2 regions of the Halobacillus litoralis genome follow, and region 2 is predicted to be linked to the other one. Evidence: a T-box and tRNA genes for the amino acid it is inferred to sense, from the RefSeq annotation. Region 2 holds a T-box; the other holds one or more tRNA genes.
The links. A T-box is a leader RNA that pairs with one kind of tRNA and senses whether it is charged. The one in region 2 lies ahead of serS (serine--tRNA ligase), so its partner is inferred to be a tRNA-Ser.
Positions count from the first base shown of each region.

Region 1 (3,393 bases), 390 kb from region 2:
AAGTTTACGAAAAGATCCGAACTCAAAGATATTCCTCGCTTAGGTGCAAAGACATTTGAGCAAAGTATCGGCTTTTTAAGAATACTAGATGGAAAGGAACCTCTTGATCGCACACCGATCCACCCGGAAAGTTATAAAGCGACACGGGAACTGTTGAGGAAGTTCGGTTTTACCACAGAAGATATTGGAACGGACAAGCTGGCAGAAGAACTGAAAAGTGTCGACACATCATCAGTAGCGGAACAACTGAACATTGGTGAGTTGACGCTTCAGGATATTATAAAATCTCTCGTCCAGCCTGGACGGGACCCGAGGGATGACCTTCCTAAGCCATTGTTGAAAACAAATGTTCTTTCTATGGAAGATTTAGAACAGGGGATGGAACTGGAAGGAACCGTTAGAAACGTTGTAGACTTCGGTGCATTTGTGGATATTGGAGTCAAACAGGATGGGCTTGTCCATATCTCGAAGCTTGCTAATAAATTCGTCAAACACCCAATGGACGTGGTGGCGGTAGGGGACGTCGTTACCGTTTGGGTCGATCAAGTGGATGTACAAAAACAGAGGATCGCTTTGACCATGATTAATCAAGGGTAATATTAAACGAAACTGCCTGGATAGTAATACTTTCTGGGTAGTTTTTATTTATATAGATGCTGATAGTAATACCAGCATTGGTTCAGCATTTTGATCTGGTATTTGTCTTTGTTCAAGAATGCTTTTGTCATTTGGCTCTTCAACCAGGAAGGCATAAGTACCCAGCTCCTTCATATTCAACTTTTTTCATTCTTATGATACAGTATGCAAAGGACAAGGGAGGTGTTCCTATGACAGATCAGGAATTGCAGCAATGGACCAATGAATTATCGAAAAAATACTTTGACAAGCCTTTTGCTCATGATGTATACTTCAATTCTCGTCTTCGTACGACAGGAGGAAGGTACATTCCTTCTAAAAAAGTGATTGAAATCAATCCGAAATATATTGTAGAATTAGATGGTGTCGAATTAGAAGGCATTATTAAACATGAACTTTGTCATTATCACCTTCATATTGAAGGGAAAGGTTTTGGGCATCGTGATCCTGAGTTCAAGGCACTATTGAAAAAGACAGGGTCTCCACGACATTGTTCAGCATTACCTTCTGAAAAAAGTGGGAACTTCCACCACTATGTTTGTACAAAATGCGGACAAACATACAAGCGGAAAAGACGGGTGGACACGAAACGTTTCGGATGTGGGAAATGTAAAGGGAATATAAAAAAGAAGTAAATTTTCCATTGACGAACGATGGGACACATGTTAAATTAATTAAGTCCTAACAAAACAAGCCAAAAAACGCATGAAAACAACTTAGAAATTCATCAAAAAAGGTTTGACACCACGGACGAAATGTTATAAGATATAAAACGTCGCTGATAAACAGCAACGGACATTGCGAATTATTCCAACGTAGCTCAGTGGTAGAGCAATCGGCTGTTAACCGATCGGTCGTAGGTTCGAATCCTACCGTTGGAGCCATTACGGAGAAGTACTCAAGTGGCTGAAGAGGCGCCCCTGCTAAGGGTGTAGGTCGCGTAAGCGGCGCGAGGGTTCAAATCCCTCCTTCTCCGCCATTTATTTTTGGCCCGTTGGTCAAGTGGTTAAGACACCGCCCTTTCACGGCGGTAACACGGGTTCGAATCCCGTACGGGTCACTTAACCTTATAAAGGTCCGGTAGTTCAGTTGGTTAGAATGCCTGCCTGTCACGCAGGAGGTCGCGGGTTCGAGTCCCGTCCGGACCGCCACTCTTTTTGGGCCATAGCCAAGCGGTAAGGCAACGGTTTTTGGTACCGTCATGCGCTGGTTCGAATCCAGCTGGCCCAGCCATTTTCTTTTCAAAAAAGAGTTGACAAAAAGCTGAATAAGTTATATGATGTTTCTTGTGCTTCAAAAAACAACATCATCATTGAGTGTTACAGATTCCTTTAATAGGAGCCATTAGCTCAGCTGGTAGAGCATCTGACTTTTAATCAGAGGGTCGAAGGTTCGAATCCTTCATGGCTCACCATTTATTATGCGGGTGTGGTGGAATTGGCAGACACGCTAGATTTAGGATCTAGTGCTTCACGGCGTGGGGGGTTCAAGTCCCTCCACCCGCATTATCCAATTATCATGATCAGCATCCCATTGTTTACTACAGCAATTTTGCGGTCGTGGCGGAATCGGCAGACGCGCTAGGTTGAGGGCCTAGTGGGAGGTAATCCCGTGGAGGTTCAAGTCCTCTCGGCCGCACCAACTTTTTTAAAAAAGTGCTTGCGTCAAAACACAAAAGATGTTAACATATTAAATGTCGCTTTTTTAATGCGCCCGTAGCTCAATTGGATAGAGCGTCTGACTACGGATCAGAAGGTTAGGGGTTCGACTCCTCTCGGGCGCGCCATTAACGGGAAGTAGCTCAGCTTGGTAGAGCACTTGGTTTGGGACCAAGGGGTCGCAGGTTCGAATCCTGTCTTCCCGACCATCGAAATCCTAAATAACAATATGATACACTTGCGGGTGTAGTTTAGTGGTAAAACCTCAGCCTTCCAAGCTGATGATGAGGGTTCGATTCCCTTCACCCGCTCCATTTTATTGAATGTCATCGGGGCCTGTAGCTCAGTTGGTTAGAGCGCACGCCTGATAAGCGTGAGGTCGGTGGTTCAAGTCCACTCAGGCCCACCATGATTCATTTGATCTTTGAAAACTGAACGAACCAACCAGTACGTCAAAATATTTCTTCTTTATAGAAGAGATTTGAAACAAAGCACATTCGGTGTGCAAATGAGCAAGTCAAACTTAACTTTTATGGAGAGTTTGATCCTGGCTCAGGACGAACGCTGGCGGCGTGCCTAATACATGCAAGTCGAGCGCGGGAAGCGAGTGGATCCCTTCGGGGTGAAGCTCGTGGAACGAGCGGCGGACGGGTGAGTAACACGTGGGCAACCTGCCTGTAAGATCGGAATAACCCCGGGAAACCGGGGCTAATGCCGGGTAATACTTTCTTTCGCATGAAGGAAAGTTGAAAGATGGCTTCTCGCTATCACTTACAGATGGGCCCGCGGCGCATTAGCTAGTTGGTGAGGTAACGGCTCACCAAGGCGACGATGCGTAGCCGACCTGAGAGGGTGATCGGCCACACTGGGACTGAGACACGGCCCAGACTCCTACGGGAGGCAGCAGTAGGGAATCTTCCGCAATGGACGAAAGTCTGACGGAGCAACGCCGCGTGAACGATGAAGGTCTTCGGATCGTAAAGTTCTGTTGTTAGGGAAGAACAAGTACCGTGCGAATAGAGCGGTACCTTGACGGTACCTAACGAGGAAGCCCCGGCTAACTACGTGCCAGCAGCCGCGGTAATACGTAGGGGGCAAG
Region 1 is NZ_CP129016.1:491,241-494,633, reverse strand. Features, by position in the region: gene LC065_RS02590 (Tex family protein) at 1-597, shown strand, start outside; gene cmpA (cortex morphogenetic protein CmpA) at 642-752, opposite strand; gene LC065_RS02580 (SprT family protein) at 828-1,271, shown strand; tRNA gene LC065_RS02575 (tRNA-Asn) at 1,446-1,520, shown strand; tRNA gene LC065_RS02570 (tRNA-Ser) at 1,525-1,615, shown strand; tRNA gene LC065_RS02565 (tRNA-Glu) at 1,625-1,696, shown strand; tRNA gene LC065_RS02560 (tRNA-Asp) at 1,711-1,787, shown strand; tRNA gene LC065_RS02555 (tRNA-Gln) at 1,795-1,869, shown strand; tRNA gene LC065_RS02550 (tRNA-Lys) at 1,975-2,050, shown strand; tRNA gene LC065_RS02545 (tRNA-Leu) at 2,059-2,141, shown strand; tRNA gene LC065_RS02540 (tRNA-Leu) at 2,190-2,277, shown strand; tRNA gene LC065_RS02535 (tRNA-Arg) at 2,346-2,422, shown strand; tRNA gene LC065_RS02530 (tRNA-Pro) at 2,427-2,503, shown strand; tRNA gene LC065_RS02525 (tRNA-Gly) at 2,535-2,608, shown strand; tRNA gene LC065_RS02520 (tRNA-Ile) at 2,627-2,703, shown strand; rRNA gene LC065_RS02515 (16S ribosomal RNA) at 2,824-3,393, shown strand, end outside.
Region 1: it has a tRNA-Ser gene. The T-box ahead of serS (serine--tRNA ligase) is inferred to sense a tRNA for this amino acid. The anticodon was not compared.

Region 2 (3,393 bases):
ATCACCTCGTTATTATACAAATTCCCTTCTACAGAGTCAAGGACGATTCGCAATGGCTGTCTCTAAAAACGAAACCAAGAAAAAACGCCTGAAACCATTCATAGGATTCAGGCGCGTTTCCTTTTTTATGTGTTACTTGATGATTTCTTTCCCACCCATGTATGGACGTAAGACCTCTGGTACGATGACCGTTCCGTCTTCCTGCTGGTAATTTTCAAGGATGGCTGCAACGGTACGACCGATGGCTAGACCAGAACCATTCAACGTGTGTACAAATTCAGGCTTTCCTTTTTCTTCTCTACGGAAGCGAATGCCTGCACGGCGGGCCTGAAAATCTTCGAAGTTAGAGCAAGAGCTGATCTCACGATAAGTCTCCTGGCTCGGGATCCATACTTCAATGTCGTATTTCTTAGCTGCTGTGAATCCTAGATCTCCCGTGCACATGCTCATCACACGATAAGGAAGCTTCAACAGTTGAAGGACTTTTTCTGCATGTCCTGTCAATTCTTCCAGAACATCATAAGATTCTTCCGGCTTTGCCAGCTGGACAAGCTCGACTTTATTGAATTGGTGCTGACGGATCAACCCTCTTGTATCGCGACCGGCAGACCCTGCTTCAGAACGGAAATTTGTGCTGAAGGCTACGAATTTTTGTGGAAGGTCTTCAACAGATAAAATTTCTTCTCTATGGAAGTTTGTGACTGGAACCTCAGCTGTTGGTACGAGGAAATAATCCCAGTCTTCAATTTTAAACGCATCTTCTTCGAATTTCGGTAATTGACCTGTACCTGTCATCGCTGTGCGGTTGACCATTTGTGGTGGCAGCATTTCCTGATAGCCGTGTTCATCTGCATGCAGATCCATCATGAAATTGAGTAACGCACGCTCTAAACGAGCCCCAAGTCCTTTATAGAATACGAAACGACTTCCCGTTACCTTGGATGCTCTTTCGAAATCAAGGATGCCTAAATCAGTCGCTACATCCCAGTGAGGCTTAGCTTCAAAATCAAATGTCGGAATCTCTCCTGCTTTTCGTGCTTCGATGTTGTCTTCTTCATCCCCTCCGACGGGGACGCTTTCGTGAGGGATATTCGGGATAGATAAGAGAAGCGTTTCAAGTTTCTCTTCCACTTCTTTCAACTCTGTATCAAGGGTCTTGATACGATCGCCGACTTCGCGCATTTCCTTAATCTTATCATCGGCGTCTTCCTTCGCTTTTTTCAGCTGGGAAATTTCCTTGGATACTTCATTGCGCTTTGCTTTCAATTCTTCTGTTTCCTGAATCAGCTCACGGCGTTTGCTATCTAAATCACCAAAGGCATCCAGGTCAGAGAGGTCTTCTCCACGATTTTGCAGTTTTCCTTTAACTTCTTCAAAGTTCTGGCGTAAGTATTTCATGTCCAACATGTTTACTTCCTCCTTTATATGATCAGTTCAATGGATTGGAAGCCAAACAAAAAGCTCCCGTCCCTAATAAGGGACGAGAGCTTTGGTTTATGCTTCCCGCGATACCACCCAAGTTGAAGGTCTATGTGACCTTCCGGCTTCACTCATAACGGTGAGTACCGGTCTGACCTACTTCTTTCAGTCAGACACTCGAGGATGGATTCACATGGCTTCTCCGTCAGTTCACACCAGCCACTGACTCTCTTTGAGAAGAAGGGACATGTTACTATTTCCTGTCATCGCGTTCATTTATGGTTTGTGTTACATAAGATTAGCGGATTCAGAATTATAATGCAAGTGTTTTTTTAGCTTCTTCTACCATTTTTACAAAATGTTCCGTCAAACGGTGGTCATCCGTCAACTCTGGATGGAAAGAACAAGCTAAATAGTGACCTTCCTGAGCGGCTACGATATGACCGTCATAACGAGCCAGCACTTTTGTATTTTCTCCAACTCCTTCAATGTAAGGAGCACGGATAAATACGGCATTAAACCCTTCTGCTACACCTTCAATATCAAGATCGGCTTCAAAACTTTCACGTTGACGCCCGAAAGCGTTTCGCCGGACTTTAATATCCATGACCCCAAGGTGAACGTCATAAGAACCATCGATTTCTGAAGCGAGTAGGATGAGCCCGGCACACGTACCGAAAATCGGGTTGCCGCTTTTTCCAAATTCACGGATCGGCTCTAGAAACTCGTACTTATCAATCAGTCTGCGGATGGTCGTACTTTCACCGCCAGGGATAATCAAGCCATCAATCTCTTTCAGCTGTTCTGTTCTTTTGACGACGACGGCGTCAGCACCTGTCGCTTCGACAGAACGAACATGCTCACGGAATGCGCCTTGCAGGCCTAATACACCGATAGTAGTCATGCTGCATTCTCCTTTGCTTACTGGCTGCGATCTTGCATGCGCTGTTCAGGAGTAAGGGTGGACATTTCCATACCCTTCATGGCTGTTCCAAGACCTTTAGACAATTCACCAATCAACTTGTAATCGTCATAATGAGTCGTTGCTTCAACGATTGCACGTGCGAACTTTTCAGGGTTGTTGGATTTGAAAATACCAGACCCAACAAACACGCCGTCTGCTCCAAGCTGCATCATCAAGGAAGCATCCGCAGGAGTTGCGATACCGCCCGCAGCAAAGTTCACGACAGGGAGACGTCCTTCTTCACGGATCTCCATCAGTAGATCGAATGGAGCACCGTTTTCTTTTGCATAGACCATCACTTCATCTTCTGAAAGTCCACGCAGATGACGGATCTGAGACTGAACCTGACGCATATGGCTGACAGCCTCTACAATGTTTCCTGTTCCTGGTTCACCCTTCGTACGAAGCATGGATGCACCTTCACGGATTCGGCGAGTCGCTTCACCAAGGTTACGGCAGCCACATACGAATGGTACCGTATAGTCATCTTTTTTGATGTGATAAATTTCATCAGCTGGAGTAAGAACTTCACTCTCATCGATATAGTCTACGCCCATGGCTTCAAGGACGCGTGCTTCTGTAATATGCCCAATACGAGCTTTTGCCATAACTGGAATTGAAACAGCATTCATCACTTCTTCAACGATCGTAGGGTCTGCCATACGAGCGACCCCGCCCGCTGCGCGGATGTCTGCTGGAACTCGTTCAAGAGCCATTACGGCTACTGCGCCTGCTTCTTCAGCGATTTTTGCTTGTTCTGCGTTTACGACGTCCATGATGACGCCACCTTTTTGCATTTCTGCCATGCCGCGTTTTACGCGATCCGTACCTGTTTGTGCCATGTTGATTCCTCCCTAACAGCTCTATAGTTTAAGCATTTCATTTTGAATCATAGATTCTTATTCTCTATTGTAACGCAATCCTATATTAAATCCCACTGGTTAAATAGGGATTTTTTCACCTAAAACCAGCCTTTGACCATATCGACTGCGCCAGTGAAGATATCACTG
Region 2 is NZ_CP129016.1:885,210-888,602, forward strand. Features, by position in the region: gene serS (serine--tRNA ligase) at 133-1,407, opposite strand; T-box leader at 1,474-1,695, opposite strand; gene pdxT (pyridoxal 5'-phosphate synthase glutaminase subunit PdxT) at 1,733-2,323, opposite strand; gene pdxS (pyridoxal 5'-phosphate synthase lyase subunit PdxS) at 2,341-3,225, opposite strand; gene LC065_RS04750 (serine hydrolase) at 3,345-3,393, opposite strand, start outside.